DNA from 2 places in the Guptibacillus hwajinpoensis genome. Region 1 is predicted to be linked to the other one. Evidence: riboswitches for the same ligand, from Rfam matches in the RefSeq annotation. Region 1 holds a riboswitch; the other holds the start of a gene.
What was found. A riboswitch is a leader RNA that binds a small molecule or an ion and turns the genes downstream of it on or off. The one in region 1 is predicted to bind lysine.
Positions count from the first base shown of each region.

Region 2: it holds a riboswitch for lysine, as region 1 does, so the genes downstream of both, lysA (diaminopimelate decarboxylase) here and ABFG93_RS15715 (Na+/H+ antiporter NhaC family protein) in region 1, are expected to answer to the same signal.

Region 1 is NZ_CP156674.1:3,033,775-3,041,630, reverse strand. Features, by position in the region: partial or broken gene ltrA (group II intron reverse transcriptase/maturase) at 1-979, opposite strand, end outside; gene ABFG93_RS15730 (hypothetical protein) at 946-1,137, opposite strand; gene ABFG93_RS15725 (methionine/alanine import family NSS transporter small subunit) at 1,573-1,677, opposite strand; gene ABFG93_RS15720 (sodium-dependent transporter) at 1,679-3,205, opposite strand; gene ABFG93_RS15715 (Na+/H+ antiporter NhaC family protein) at 3,440-5,017, opposite strand; lysine riboswitch at 5,298-5,479, opposite strand; gene yunB (sporulation protein YunB) at 5,551-6,330, opposite strand; gene ABFG93_RS15705 (YunC family protein) at 6,490-6,792, opposite strand; gene ABFG93_RS15700 (bifunctional metallophosphatase/5'-nucleotidase) at 6,878-7,856, opposite strand, start outside.
Region 2 is NZ_CP156674.1:3,888,159-3,896,014, reverse strand. Features, by position in the region: gene ABFG93_RS20165 (peptidylprolyl isomerase) at 20-457, opposite strand; gene lysA (diaminopimelate decarboxylase) at 549-1,868, opposite strand; lysine riboswitch at 1,973-2,159, opposite strand; gene ABFG93_RS20155 (spore germination protein) at 2,206-3,699, opposite strand; gene ABFG93_RS20150 (stage V sporulation protein AE) at 3,689-4,261, opposite strand; gene spoVAE (stage V sporulation protein AE) at 4,267-4,617, opposite strand; gene spoVAD (stage V sporulation protein AD) at 4,617-5,630, opposite strand; gene spoVAC (stage V sporulation protein AC) at 5,646-6,104, opposite strand; gene ABFG93_RS20130 (stage V sporulation protein AB) at 6,104-6,535, opposite strand; gene ABFG93_RS20125 (stage V sporulation protein AA) at 6,532-7,146, opposite strand; gene sigF (RNA polymerase sporulation sigma factor SigF) at 7,376-7,856, opposite strand, start outside.

The DNA.
Region 1 (7,856 bases):
CTTCTTGTTTTAGGTGTTTTCCATTCCTTCCACCGGATCATTCGTAATCTCCTTCTCAACCATGCCATTAATTCTCTAAAAGTTGATGTCGTTTCAGCGAGCTGGAAATAGTTTCGCGACCCTGATTGTTTCCGACCCTGATTTTCGAGTCTCGGTGGAGCGTGAAACTAAACCCAAGGAACGTTCGTTTCCACGGGCGGTCAATCGCACTCTTTTCTTTATTAACTTTTAGTTTTAATTTCTTCTTGATAAACTGGCTGATATTTCGAAGGATTCGTTCGGCTGCTCTTCTTGAGCCTACGTAAATCTGACAATCGTCGGCGTATCGAACGAAACGAATACCTCTTGACTCCAATTCCTTATCCAGTTCATTTAACACGATATTTGATAGAAGTGGACTTAAAGGACTTCCTTGCGGTGTCCCTGCTTGGTTCGTCTGTGTTAGGCCGTTCTCCATAACCCCAGCTTGTTGGTATCTCCGAATGATTCGAAGGATGCGACCGTCCTTAACCCGACAACTCAATGTGCGCATTAGTCGGTCGTGGTGAACGCGATCAAAGAATTTCTCCAGATCGATATCCACCACCCACCGGTATCCGTCATTGACATATTCTTGGGCTTTTCGGACCGCATCGTGTGCTCGTTTTCCTGGTCGGAACCCGTAGCTTGAGTTGGAAAACGACGGATCGTAGATCCGTTGAAGATAAAGGTTGATAGCTTGTTGGATGAAGCGATCCATGGCGGTTGGAATGCCTAGCTTTCGTTTGCCTCCGTTCGGTTTCGGGATTTCGACACGACGGACGGGTGACGGTTGATAGGTTCCATCCAGAAGTTGGGCTTAAATCTCATTCCAGGACTCCGAGATCTGGGATTTCAGTTCAGACGTGGGAATGTGATCAACGCCGTGACTCCCTTTGTTTCGGACCACTCGTCGATAGGCTTCGTTTAAATTGTTCCGATGAAGTATCTTTTCCAACATGCTTTCTTCCTCCACGTGACAGGTTTCTTTCCTTGTGTGGCACCAATTCTCCACGCTCCATATGCCCTCAGAGACTTCACTCCTACCTCATATGTTGAGCTGAAATGTTCTGTGTCATCGAACGATGCGTACTTCGGTAGAACCTGTTCTCTATTCATGATTCGGTCCTTCCCGTACCATCTCGAGTTTGGAACGGTACTATGACCTCGGCTGACTTCTGATGGTTCAGTGACTTCTCTTGAAGACAGTTACCATAGGTGTATGGCGTGACCGTCAGACCTCCCCGGGTAAGTGCACAAACTTCCTCTCCATTTACCCGCCTCATTTACTGCCATTTCCTTTGGTCATTTGGACTTCGATGTGTGTTGCCATCTCATCCAAAAATGACAGCCTTGTATGAGATTCGTGTTCCTCGGGTCGGAGATTTGCCCTCTGGCTTCCTTCAGATTCCGAGTCGCCTCGGACACCCTTGCCTTTGGCTAACGGCTACAATGACCTTTGCCGTTCGGGACTTGAACCCTATAGCGTATGCACATGCCGGGCACACAACAAAAAAGAACTAACGTAAAGGTTAGTTCTTTTTTTGTTTTGTTTTATTGTTTTTTAGATGCTCTCACTGCATTTAAAATACTTGCTGTTAAACCACCCCAAATGATAACCATACCTATAATCATCATAAAGATTGCACTTCCACCCATATTAGCCTACCTCCTTATACTTCTGCTGCTCCACTTTCGCATCCCATTTCTTCAAGCTGAACAAAATTCCAACCAGGATTGCGAAACCGGCAACAAACCATCCGCTGTATAAAATAAAGCCATTAGAGTATCCTTCATAGTTCCCAGTTTCAGTCGGGAACTGACGAAGAAGGTTTGTTTTGAATAGATCAAACATCATGTAACCAAGAACTAATGGTGTAATAACCCCAAGACATGCCTTCCACCAGTAATTCAATGGAATATCAGAAATGCCATTTGCATGCGATTCGAGATCTTTCAGCTCACGAAGTACCCATGCGACAGCGACAACCTCTACAAGTCCTACAAACGCAATTCCGAACTGGTTAATAAAGTAATCGGCTGCATCAAGGAAGAACAGTCCACCCTGTGTAGCAAAAAGGATCGAAATCAGTGATGCGATTCCTCCACCAATTAGAACCGCTTTTGTACGAGAGATCCCGAATTTCTCAGAAACTCCGGCAACGTACGTTTCTGAAATTGAAATCAATGAGGACAGTCCTGCAAGTACGAGAGATGCAAAGAATAGGAATCCGAATAATCCATTCAGCGCCGGGAACTCGTTAATAATTTGTGGGAAGACAACAAAGGCAAGTCCAACTCCACCGCTTACAACTTCCTCAACACCTAATCCCTGCTGTTGAGCCATGAAACCCAGTGCAGAGAATACCCCAATACCAGCAAGTAATTCGAATGCTGAGTTACCAAAACCTGTTATGAATGCGTTGTTTGTAATATCCGATTTCTTAGGTAGATAACTCGAATAAGTAATCATAATAGCAAAAGCAATTGATAAACTGAAGAAAATCTGGCCATATGCCGCTACCCATACACTTCCCGATGTAATGCTTTCAAAGTTCGGTGTAAAGAATGCGTTTAGACCTTCAGCAGCTCCTGGAAGCGTGACTGCTCGGATAACAATAATTAAGAACAGAATAATTAATGTGGGAATAAAGATTTTATTCGCTCGTTCAATTCCCTTTTTAACACCGGCAAGAAGCACTCCAAGTGTGATGATCCATACCGCTATGAGTGGGATGAAGACCCCAGGTACAAGGCTACCTGTTTGACCAGGATCAACAGTAAGCTTCAAATAATCATTAAATAAGAAAGCTTCTGTATCAGATCCCCAGCTTTGATTGAAAGCAAAGTAGCTATAAGAGATCGCCCATGCAATAATGACCGCATAATAGGTTGAAATAACGAAAGCAACAATAACGCCCCACCAGCCGAGCCATTCTGTTTTCTTATTCATTCTGAAGAATGAAAGTGGTGCAGATCCTCTAAATTTATGACCCAGAGTAAATTCTAATATTAAGATCGGGATTCCGGCTGTTAATAATGCGAATAAATAAGGTATAAAAAATGCCCCACCACCGTTGTCATAAGCAACGGCCGGAAATCTCCAGATGTTTCCTAGACCTATTGCTGATCCTACAGCGGCCAAAATAAAACCAGCTCGTGAACCCCACTGTGCGCGATTTTCCAAATGTATTACCCCCTTAGACAAATTAGAACCTTTTTCGACATCATTCCTCCTTCCAGAAAAAGGTTAAGACTTTTAAATAAATTCAGATTATTTTGTTTATAGTATATCTAGTACTATTGGTCATGTCAAAACAATCTTTTTCCAATATTAGTACTATTCGTTCAAAATACGATAAAAATCTCTCTATTTTTGTGTGAAACGCAAAAAAACAGGAGGATTGTCCTCCTGTTTCTTTTAATCTTTGGCTACTTCAACCGTTCGATTGGCATATTTTGTTTTAAGCATAAACACCAATAATGCAAATAGAATCAATGTCGTCAGAAGTCCAATAATCACACTGCTTGTAAAGCCTAGTACTAGATAACCAATTAGAGAAATTCCAGCTACAAGTAGCGCATATGGTAGCTGTGTCATCACATGATCGATATGATGACTTCCTGCTCCAGTTGATGAAAGAATGGTCGTATCTGAAATTGGTGAACAGTGATCACCGAACACAGCGCCCGCAAGAACAGCTGCCAGTACCGGGAGCATATAAGTTGGATCGGTGGCTGCAGCGATTTCACCAGCAATTGGCAACATAATTCCAAATGTTCCCCATGATGTACCTGTTGCAAATGCCATTACACCAGCAAGGAGAAACAAAATAGCTGGTAAAAACCCAATGTTGATGTGCTGATCAACAAGACCAGCAAGGTATTCTCCAGTTCCCAGTGAGCCAATGATTTCAATGAGCGTCCAAGCGAAGAAAAGAATATATATAGCTGGAAGCATGGACTTAATACCTTCCCAAATCCCTTTTCCAAAAACAGCGCCATCCATTCGTTTCGCAAAAAAGAAAATCAGTGATGTCGCTAGACCAATTAATCCTCCATAAAGAAGTGAGGAAGCAACATCGGTATTTTCAAAAATAGTTAAGGCAGTAACCGCTGTTTCAGTACCACTTACAGCCTGAATACCTGTCACGATCATAAACGTAACTGTACCCGCGATTAACATAATAATTGGCCACGCAAGGTCAGCGACTTTTCCTTTTTCACTTTCAGGTAAACCGGTTGTTTCGCCTGGTACTGCACCTTTTTCTGGATCAAGCACTTCTCCTGAACGTTGTGCACGGTCTTCATGCACTCTCATTGCTTTCAAATTAATATCGAAATAACTGACAAAGAAGACCATCGCAAGTGCAAATATCGCATACAAGTTCATCGGAATCATTCTGACGAATGCTTCAAGTGCTCCTACTCCTGTAATACTATGTGTTGCAAGAACGCCACCAATAAGTGCAATAATGTATGCACCCCAGCTTGAAATAGGAGAAATGATACACATTGGTGCTGCAGTTGAGTCAATAATATAAGCAAGCTTTGCTCTTGATACTTTGTGTCGATCCGTTATTGGTCTGCTCACGTTTCCAACAGCAAGCGAATTAAAGTAATCATCAATGAAGATAATGATGCCAAAAACAGCTGTGACCACCTGAGCCCCTACTCGCGTTTTCACACGCTTCATAGCCCATTCGCCAAAAGCACGGCTGCCACCGGAAATCGAAATAAAGGCCGTCATCATACCTAATAGAAGTAGAAAGAATATGATGTACATATTCCAAGTATTTAATCCACCGCTTTCGGAATCAATAACAATGCCTTTTACAATTGTATAGATTTCTTTAGCAGAGCTTGTGATGCTCCAGTCATTAATCATTAGTGCACCTAGAATGATACCTACACCTAAAGACGGGAGCACCTTCCTAGTTACTACAACCATCAGTAACGCGACGAGTGGCGGAATAATAGATAATATTGAGTTCTCCACGGAAACCCTCCTTATGAATGATTTTGGATCACTACATGGGTTCATATGTAACCTCCCATCATCAGACTGATCACTGACGAGTGGAAGGACAATCGGACAAATCATCAAATCAACGCATTAGTAAAACTTGGCTTACCGCCAAGTCCTAGCGGAAGCCATAGTTTTTCTTATACTTTAATCCTTTAATATAGTTAAATATTATTAAAGTACAAAAAAACGAGCAATGATAGGATTGGTCCTATCATTGCTCGTTTCACCGAGTCAATGTTAAGTGTCCACCCCGATCAGTAGTTCTCCATTATAAGTTATTCTTATAATGACAGTTCGGCACTTATTCAGGTACCGCCCCAACAAAAACAACGTGACAATTATTTTTGCTTCGGCAGATCTCCCTTTCGATGCTGATCATTGGTGTCATTCTCCCAACACGTACTAATGAGGATCTGCTCCTCTACCTCATCGTAAAAGATAAGGAACATTATTAAGTTCAGTTTTAAAGTATACCGTATATCTCTCCATTCTGCAATTAGGAATTATTCCATTTCACTCATTTCTATTGATGGATTTGGAAGTCCCTCTCCAGATCCATTGTTATAGAAGTTTGGAACTTCACCTTTAATAATCGTCGCAATAACAGGTATATCAGTCGTTACAACATCTGAATCACTAGCGAAGGGAATAACTATTTTAACATTCACTTCAATGTGAACTCGAATATCGACCCAAATATTGTTAATGCCAACAGGCTCAATTTTATGCTTAATATCGGATTTCACTTCTCCAATAGCAGTAAAACGGACGGGAACTTTTGGTCCGAAATTGGCTAATAATGTATTATTAAACGCCTGACCGATTGGGATATAATGTATAATCCCTGTGTTTACAGGGGTATCCTCATCAACTTCAAGCTCCACTCCATTTTGCTCTGCCCAATAGTCTATCTTACCATCTTCTACACTCTTTAAGAATTTCTGGACTTTGTCGGTCGACTGTGCAAGTACCTGACTTACAGCTCGCTGGTTAATTTGCACCAGTACAACCTGCCCTTGATCATCTTTCACTTCTGTAATCAGCGTCTCCTGGTAATTATCTACTTCTTCCACAATTTTTTGATTGATTGCCTGGTTTATTGCAAGAGTGGCAATACGATTTGTTTCCGTGCGAGCAATCTCAATGAGCGTCGGTTTAATTCCCTTTTCAACAATCCAGAGACCCTGGACAGTCATGAAGATGAAAAGGATGAAGGAGATGATAAAAACGTATCGAAAGGGAAGTGGACCCTTTCTAAAGAATTTTCTTCGAGTTCGAAACAAGCATGAACCCTCCCTTCTCATTTCCATGTATATGCGCGGAAAGAGGGAAGTATGGACAATTTCATTGAAAGAAGAAGCATTCAAACCGAATTCGGGTAACGCACTCTCATATAATAAAACCATAAACTAGAAAAAGCCGCAGCAACCGCTACAGCTTTTTCACATCATCTTAAGCATGGCATCTCTTCCTTTTGTACCAACCGTGATGCCTCTTGCCTCCGCTTCAAGTGTAACTGACTCAAGCGGTGCTTCTAGCAGTTGTTCAATCGACCGAACTCCTACAGCTCTCCCCGCAATGATTTTCCGTTCACTCAACTTCTCATTAAGTAAGGCAATATCAAGTGCTCCGCACATAATATAACCATTCTCATTCATGACTGCAAGAAAATTTGTTTTCGGAAGCTGCATGCTTACTGCTGTAAATGGATGACCGTCAATCATGATCGGTGTCATAGTGATCATGTCATTCCCGCCTCCTGACCTGAATGATTATCACTATATCTATATGAGACAAAGAACGTTTTTGACAGTCTTATGTGCAAAGATTTTAATAGCGATTTTCAAGTCTATAGGCTAGAAGATCTCTTAGCATTTCTGGGAGATAGTATTTCTTTTTGGCATGCTTCATCTGTGGATAGAATTTTCCGAACGTAAACATATCGGCTGTTGCGACAGCATATTCTTTATCACTTGATAAGTGATTCCCATTATGAAGCACGTCCGTTACGTGGTGAAGTCCATCCTCCATCATCACCGTTTTGACTTCTAGCCCGTCAAAGGCCATGATCCCCATCACTTCTCCTCGAAAGCCAAGTCCTTTAAAACTCAAGTTTACAAGTTCATCTGACATCGAATGTGATATGATTTCTTTAAGTTCAGTTCCTTTAAGAATAACTTTACAGGGATTCACAGGATGAGGACAAATGCGGTGAAGATCTTCCCTCGAAACATTGCCTTCTGCTAATCCATCAAGAAGCATCCCTGAATTGATCATTCCTATGTCAGCATCACACCATTCTCTTAAAGCTGCTGCTAGTTCATCAGGGAGCACTGAGCGTTTAAACCATTCTGCTTCAAGGGGCTGCTCCAGTCTGCAAACAACCTCCTCGAGCAGTGACTGAGCGTTCGTACTCAGTTGATCTATAATATCCTTTGTCTCCTGGTCTTCTTTACGATGACGAATCGAGACGGCATAAGCCTCTTTCTCAGTTACTTCCTTACTTTCTGAATCGTAGCAAAGCGTAACCTCTCCTACGTAATTTCCATTTTTCCCAGCCTGAGTGATGAGAGTGTCCTTGACCATCATCCCATGTTTCAGGACATGATGAGTATGAGCACCTATAATCACATCGATGCCGTTGATTTCCCTTGCGATTTGTTCATCGTTTCCAAGCCCCATGTGCGACATTAGCATTACGACATCTGCTTGATTACTCACATCATTAACAAGCTCCTGAAGCATCGTTAAAGGAGCTTGAATGGACCATCCGAGAAGAGAATAGAATTGCTCATATGGTATTGTAATT
Region 2 (7,856 bases), 850 kb from region 1:
TTTTTAGTAGTATGAAGAACTATTCTTCGTCCCAAACCTTTACTTCTTTCATTACATCGCCTTGCTTGATGCGTAGGACTGTATCCATGCCTTCTGTCACCTGACCAAAGACTGTATGGACGCCATCAAGATGTGGTTGTGGTTCGTGAACAAGGAAAAACTGGCTGCCGCCTGTGTTTTTACCTGCATGAGCCATTGAAAGTGAACCTGCTACGTGCTTATGTGGGTTACCCTCTGTTTCACAGTCAATCGTGTAACCAGGACCACCCATACCAGATCCAGTTGGGTCTCCGCCCTGAGCAACAAAGCCAGGAATCACGCGGTGGAAATTCACTCCATTATAGAAGCCTTCGTTCGCAAGCTTCTCAAAGTTAGCTACCGTGTTAGGTGCTTCTTCTGGGTAAAATTCAATTTGAATTACCTCTCCATTTTCGAATGCAATTGTACCTTTTTTCATTAATTAATCCTCCTGCACAAACATTTTGCTTGAAAGCACTTTTATTATAGCATAGAGTTCTGCTACACCCTATTAATTCTACTTCAAATTATTATTTTGATATAATCGCTTGCTTCAATGGAAGGTCATGGTGGATTAAATCTTCGTACGATTCTCTCTTCACAACAAGGCTTGCTTCGCCATTCTCTACGAAAACAACAGCTGGTTTTGGTAAACGGTTGTAGTTGTTAGCCATCGAATACCCGTATGCTCCAGTTGAAAAGACAGCCATTACATCCCCTGAAATCGCGCGTTGCAACTTACAATCCCAGATTAACATATCGCCTGACTCACAGCATTTCCCTGCAACTGAGTACAGATGATCTCTCGTTTCGTTCATTCGGTTCGCAATTGCTGCTTCATACTTAGCCTGATATAACGCTGGACGAAGGTTATCACTCATTCCACCGTCAACTGCAAGATAATTTCGAAGCTCAGGTACATGCTTATGGGAACCTACCGTATAAAGAGTCAAACCCGCTTCTCCTACAAGAGAACGACCTGGTTCAATCCATATTTCCGGCATCGCCATTCCTTCGCTGAGGTTTCGTTTAACGGCGTGCGTCATCGCTGCGATATAATCACCGACAGGTATTGGCTGGTCATCTGCAGTATAACGAATTCCGAAGCCTCCGCCCAGATTTAAAACCTCTGGCGCAAATCCAAATGATTCATACCAGGTTGAAAGGTATTGAAATATTTTGTCGATTGCCATCACGAATCCTGTTGTTTCAAAAATTTGAGAGCCTATATGACAGTGAAGTCCAAGTAATTTTAGAGTGCTTTTTTTCTCAGCTGATTGAATCGCTTCTTCCACCTGGCCACTTTGCAGATCAAAACCAAACTTCGAATCTTCTTGACCTGTCAAAATATAATCATGTGTATGGGCTTCGATGCCAGGCGTAATACGTAGCAGGATGTTTGCTCTTACTCCCTTTTCTTCTGCCAGTTGTTCAAGTAATGCCAGTTCATAGAAATTATCGACAACGAAACAGCCGATTTTAGCATCAAGAGCCATACGAATTTCAGCATCACTTTTATTGTTTCCATGAAAGTGAATACGCTCAGCAGGAAATCCAGCTTGAAGGGCTGTGTACAATTCTCCACCTGAAACAACATCGAGACTTAACCCCTCTTCATCTGCAAGCTGAACCATTGCGATGCAAGAAAAAGCCTTGCTTGCATAAGCGACTTGATAGTGAACGTTCTCCTGCTCGAAGGCATTTCGAAACGCTCTTGCTTTCTCTCTAATCATCGCCACATCGTAAACATAAAGTGCAGTGCCGTATTCTTTACTTAATTGAACGGTATCTACCCCTCCAATTGTTAAATGGCCTCTATCCGAAACCGCAGATGTACCGTATAAGTGCACAATGTTTCTCCCCTCTCGCTAATAATTGATGCGAGCTCCCTCCAGACAATAAGAAAAAACAGCCAACTTTAGATACAATGGCTGTTTTGCTCCGTATCCTCACGAGTTGGATTAGCTCACCACTGAAAGAATCCTTCTATCAGTGACAGTCTGCAACTTATTCAGCAGCAGCCCAGCAATTTAAGGATGGCCCTTATTTCACTTCGGCAAATTGACCTTTCGAATATCATCATCGCATTCCATTATATGCTCAGATACCGTACTCATTCGCTTTGCGCCTCTATCCCCATTACGTTCAATGAGGTCTATTCTATTAAGAAATAAATTATCACATTTTTTAAGATTCGGCAAGTGGTTTGTCCGCCTGTTTATTCTTATTTTGTGGCTCCGTGATACTAGGACGAAGTTTCGTAAGTGGCACTGATACGCGAATAAGCACTTGTATGAAAGCCTCGGGATTAAAAGGAATAAACGGCCAGAGGTAAGGTGTATTAAGCGGTCTTAAACTGACTAGAAAAAGAATCACTGCTGTTACACCAATGATATAGCCGGGTACGTTGAATAAATAGACAAGAAACAGTAGAATTAGCCTGATAAGCTTGTTTGCGATCGCTAATTCATAGCTAGGCGTTGCAAAGGAACCTACAGCAGCGATTGAAACATAGAGAATAACTTCCGGTACAAATAAGCCTACGTCTATCGCGATTTGACCAATTAACACAGCAGCGATGAGCCCCATAGCAGTGGATAACGGAGTCGGGGTATGAATTGCCGCCATCCTCAGTGTTTCAATTCCAATTTCCGCAAGGATGATTTGAAGAAAAATCGGTACGTTTGACTTATCATTCGGTCCAATAAAGTCGATGGTAGCAGGAAGCAATTCTGGTTGATTAACCATTAATAACCACAGTGGTAATAGTAATAGCGCTACAAGCATGCCACCAAATCGAACCAAGCGATGAAATGCACCAGGAAGCGGTGCTTCACGATATTCTTCTGCATGTTGAACATGATGAAAGAATGTTGTTGGCGTAATAATAACGCTTGGAGACGTATCCACAATAATAATTACATGTCCTTCTAACAAGTGAGAAGCGGCTACGTCTGGCCGTTCAGTATATCTAACTAATGGAAAAGGATTAGCCGCCTGATGAACAAGAAATTCTTCAACCGCCTTATCAGCCATTGGTATCCCATCAATATTAATTTCTTTTAACTTTTCCTTGATGATTTCAACCAAGTTAGGGTTAGCTACATCCTGTATATACGTTATGCATACGTCCGTTTTGGAGCGCTCACCAATTTGAAAGATTTCATTTCTTAATCGTCCATCTCTGATTCTTCGCCTTGTTAAAGCCGTATTTTCGATGATGTTCTCTGTATAGCCATCCCTCGAACCTCTAATGACTTTTTCAGTGTCAGGCTCTTGAGGCGCTCTTCCGGGGTATTTACGAACATCAATAATAAACGCATGCTCTTCCCCTTCCATAAATACAGCAATTAATCCCGATAAAACCTGATCCACCACTTCATCGAAGGTTTCAACTGCAGTCACCTGCTGATGAGGCAAATGATTGTGAATAACCTGTTCGAGTTTAACGGTAAGCCGATGATGATCATCAATTAACATTAGCTCGCGCATGACTTCAACAATAATCGACGTGTCACAGAGACCGGTGCAATAGTAAAATTGAATTTCTTTATTCAAAATCTTTAATTTGCGAACACCAACGTCAAAACTCTTACCAATGCCAATCGATTTCGTTAAAAACTCTTCATTTTCCTTAATTTTCTTAAATATTTTCTGTTTGTTGTCGATCTTAGATGTCATTAAAACCGCTCCTTTCGAGCAGAATCTTAACAGCTTTTAACGTTATTGGAGAACCAACGGAAGGGTCATCTAAACCAGACATTTTACCTATATCTCCAACTCCAATCACAATAGGTAAATTAAGTTTATCTAATATGGAAACAGTGTCTCCATCGATCCTTCCTGCTTCCATATCAGGAAACCCTCCCTTATCAACCCCATAATGAGTAAGCTCCCCAAATCGGTCAATCGACACATCTACCCTCGTCCATTCTGAAAAATGAGTTTTGGACGCAACTGCAATCGCACCAAGCAACTCTATGTTCTCATCCTCAGCTACAGATTGCATCGCGAGCTCACCATACCCTTCACCAGGGAATCCACTATCATCAAACATGACGAAGACTGGGTCGTGTGGGGTCTGATGAATGAGAGATACAATTTCATACCCAGCAAGCGGGGTCGGATTTCCTGCCGACTGACTTATACACCGTCCTCCAATATCAGATGCTACTTTTTCGATCGCCTTCTGTGCATATAAATCTCCATCTGTTACGAATATGACCCGCCGCTTTTTACTCACTGCTCTCACCCCTTTGGTTTAAATAATATGGCTACAATGAATCCAAAGACAATGGCTGAGGAAATGCCTGCCGAAGTTAGCTGAAAAATCCCCATTGCAATCCCGATAAACCCGTGCTCTTCTCCCTGTTGCATAGCGCCATGAAGCAGGGAATGACCAAAACTTGTGATTGGTACTGTAGCGCCTGCACCAGCAAAATCAATCAATTTATCATAAATCCCAAACCCATCCAGAACTGCCCCCGCTACTACAAAGGACGACATAACATGGGCAGGCGTTAGTTTAAAGATATCTAAAAGCAACTGCCCGATTACACAAATAGCCCCACCTACAGCAAATGCAAGTAAATATTCCATTACTCTCCACCTCCCACTCGCTCAAACACTACAGAATGAGCTATAGCAGGCATACTTTCTTTTTGTTGAACCATGACAGGACTATGAAGACATCCTGTAGCTGTAATCAGTATTTTGTTATACATTCCTTTTTTCAGAAGTTCAATTAAATGAGCATATGTTACAACAGCGGAACAGGCACACCCACTTCCGCCAGCAAAAACTTCCTTCTGATCAGGACGATAAATCATTAGTCCACAGTCGTTGTGATTATTTGTAATGTCAAACCCTTTCTCAAGCAGGAGATCTCGAACAATGGGAGATCCTACCGATGACAGATCTCCAGTTACGATTAAATCATACTCAGATGGTTGCACACCCAAATCGTTGAAATGAGCCGCTAGTGTATCAGCAGCAGCAGGTGCCATGGCCGATCCCATATCAAACGGATCTTTTATCCCCCAATCAATAACTTTCCCAATTGTAGCCGCCGTGATCTTTATATTTGAAGAATCCCTCCCGATTAACGCTGCTCCCGCTCCAGTAACAGTTGATGTAGCTGTCCCTGGCTTCTGTCCGCCATATTCAGTAGGATAGCGAAATTGGCGTTCTGCGGTGGCATTGTGACTACTAACTGCTGCAATAGCACGATTTGCAAATCCTCCTTCAACAAGTGAGGATGCAATAGCAAGAGATTCCATCGATGTTGAACAGGCTCCGAATACACCTAAAAATGGGATTTGGTTAGATCTTGCAGAATAAGTAGCACTCACAATTTGATTTAATAAATCTCCTGCTACATACACATCTACTTCTTCCTGCGTCAGTTCTTTTTTAATCAGGGAACTTGTTATCGCATCTTCCAGCAATTTTCGTTCAGCAAGCTCCCAGTTTTCCTGATCACAGTGAAGATTTTCATATGTGACATCATATTCATTACCAAACGGTCCCTCTGCTTCTTTTGGACCAACCGCCGTGCCGACAGATTGCAAAAATACATTTGAGAATTGCCATGTTTGCTTTCCTAATTTCATTATTATTCTCTCTCCTTATAAAAGAGCTTTAAAAATCATTCGAACCATTCCTACTAAATAAGCTGCTACAACTCCAAAGACGACAACGGATCCTGCTAACTTAAACATATTTGTGGCGATCCCAAGAACAACCCCTTCGCTCTTATGTTCAAGTGCCGCACTCGTAATGGAATTTGCAAAACCAGTAACTGGTACAGCGGAACCTGCTCCAGCAAACTGTCCAATCTTGTCGTACCATCCAAAAGCGGTTAAAAGAGCAGCAATTAATATGAGTGTTGCAACCGTGGGATTACCAGCTGATTCTTTCGAAAAATCAAATACGGTCATATAGAAATTTTGAACTGCTTGGCCAAACATACAAATAGAGCCTCCAACGAGAAAAGCTTTTAAACAGTTTAGTACATAAGGCGGCTTCGGCTGGTAAGGTTTAATATTATCCTTGTATTGACTCTGGTCATTAAGTGGTTTAGACATTACTTTACTCCTCCATCAACAAAGATTGTCCAATGAAACAAGGAACCAAAAACTTTTCCGAGTACAATGGCCATTAACAGAATTAAAATTTTATCAATAAAGCCTATTCGTTTCGTTAAAATAGGTAGCACGTTAAGCACCTCTGTGAGAGCGGCAGCAAGCATCCCAATAAAAACCCCTGCTCCAAGACCAATAGGGATAAGGACAAATTTAGATAGGCCCAGAATGGGGTTGCGAAGAGAAAGCCAGCTTGACAGGACAGCCCCGATAATAATCCCCCATTCGTAAAAACGAATCAGATGTATCGTTTTTGACAGTTGAGTCAGACGCGGAATAATGCCAAGCACCGATAGAAATGCTACAAATCCTGCCCCTACAGCAATTCCTTCAGCAAATCCGATTAGCATGACGAGAATGATTTGTGCGTTCATGGCTTTCGATTTCCATTCTCTTCATTTTCATGAACGATGACATACTGATCAAGGTCCTGCTGATAATTGAACATTTCTACCTCTAGTGGGCTAGGTTCTTCATTAAACCGCTTTTTGAATAAGTGATTAAAAAACAGCACCATTCCGATTCCTAGCCCAAAAGAATAAGGAATCTGCAGCAGAAGTGGTTTAGGGTTATCAATTCCAGTTACAATTTTGTATATTTGTTGATGCACCTCTCTCATACTCACATCTTCATGGAAATTCATGATTGCAAGTGCAGCTCCGATAAATAATAAAAACCAGATCAGAACAAAATAAACGGGTGCTAATTTCTTCTTTGGGTACTGAACTTCAACGATGGTCTGTGCTGGACCAACAACCTGAACCTCAAGCAAAAGTTTACTTTGAATTACATGAATGACCTGCATCACATCAATGACAATAAGATTCTTATCTTCTTTAGTGATTTGATGAATTGGGATTTTCTGTATGTTCATACAGATTTTATCATCACCGATTATTTGAGCGATATTCTCAATTAGCAACCTGGATCCAGGATGAACTCTAATCTTTTGCCTGAGCCGAAGATAGATCATGTCGTTTTGCATCATCCTCCACCTCCTTATTCGAGGGGTATATTGGTTATAGTATGTTTCTGCCAATTGAGTCTCATTCTAGCGCAACCCATGTTCCATTAATTCCCACGAGACCAGTACTGGAGTTTTGCTAGTAAAACCTGTTCTGTATGTGTGGGTTAAAATGCGTAACGATACGAGGGACCAGTTCTAATGCTCTGTTTGTTCATTGTTTTTTTCACGCAAAAAAAGAACAGAAGAGCTATTTGCTCATCTGTTCTTTAATTTGCTTCAATATTTTTTTCTCAAGTCGCGATACCTGTACTTGAGAAATTCCCAGGCGATTCGCTACCTCTGATTGAGTTTGATCTTTATCATAACGCAAATAAACAATTAGTCGCTCTCTGGCATCAAGATGTTGAAGGGCATCCTTTAACGCAATCTTGTCAAACCACGCTGAGTCAGTATGATCAGCAATTTGATCTAACAACGTGATTGGATCACCATCGTTCTCATAAACCGTTTCATGTATGGAAGAAGGTGCCCTAACAGCTTCCTGCGCCATCACAACTTCTTCCGGAGTTACCTCAATCTGCTCAGCTATTTCGTTAATGGTGGGCGTTCTACCAAGAGTTTTAGAAAGCTCATCTCTTGCTTTACGAACTTTATTTCCCGTTTCTTTAAGCGACCTGCTAACCTTTACGGTTCCATCATCACGAATAAAGCGCTGGATTTCTCCAATA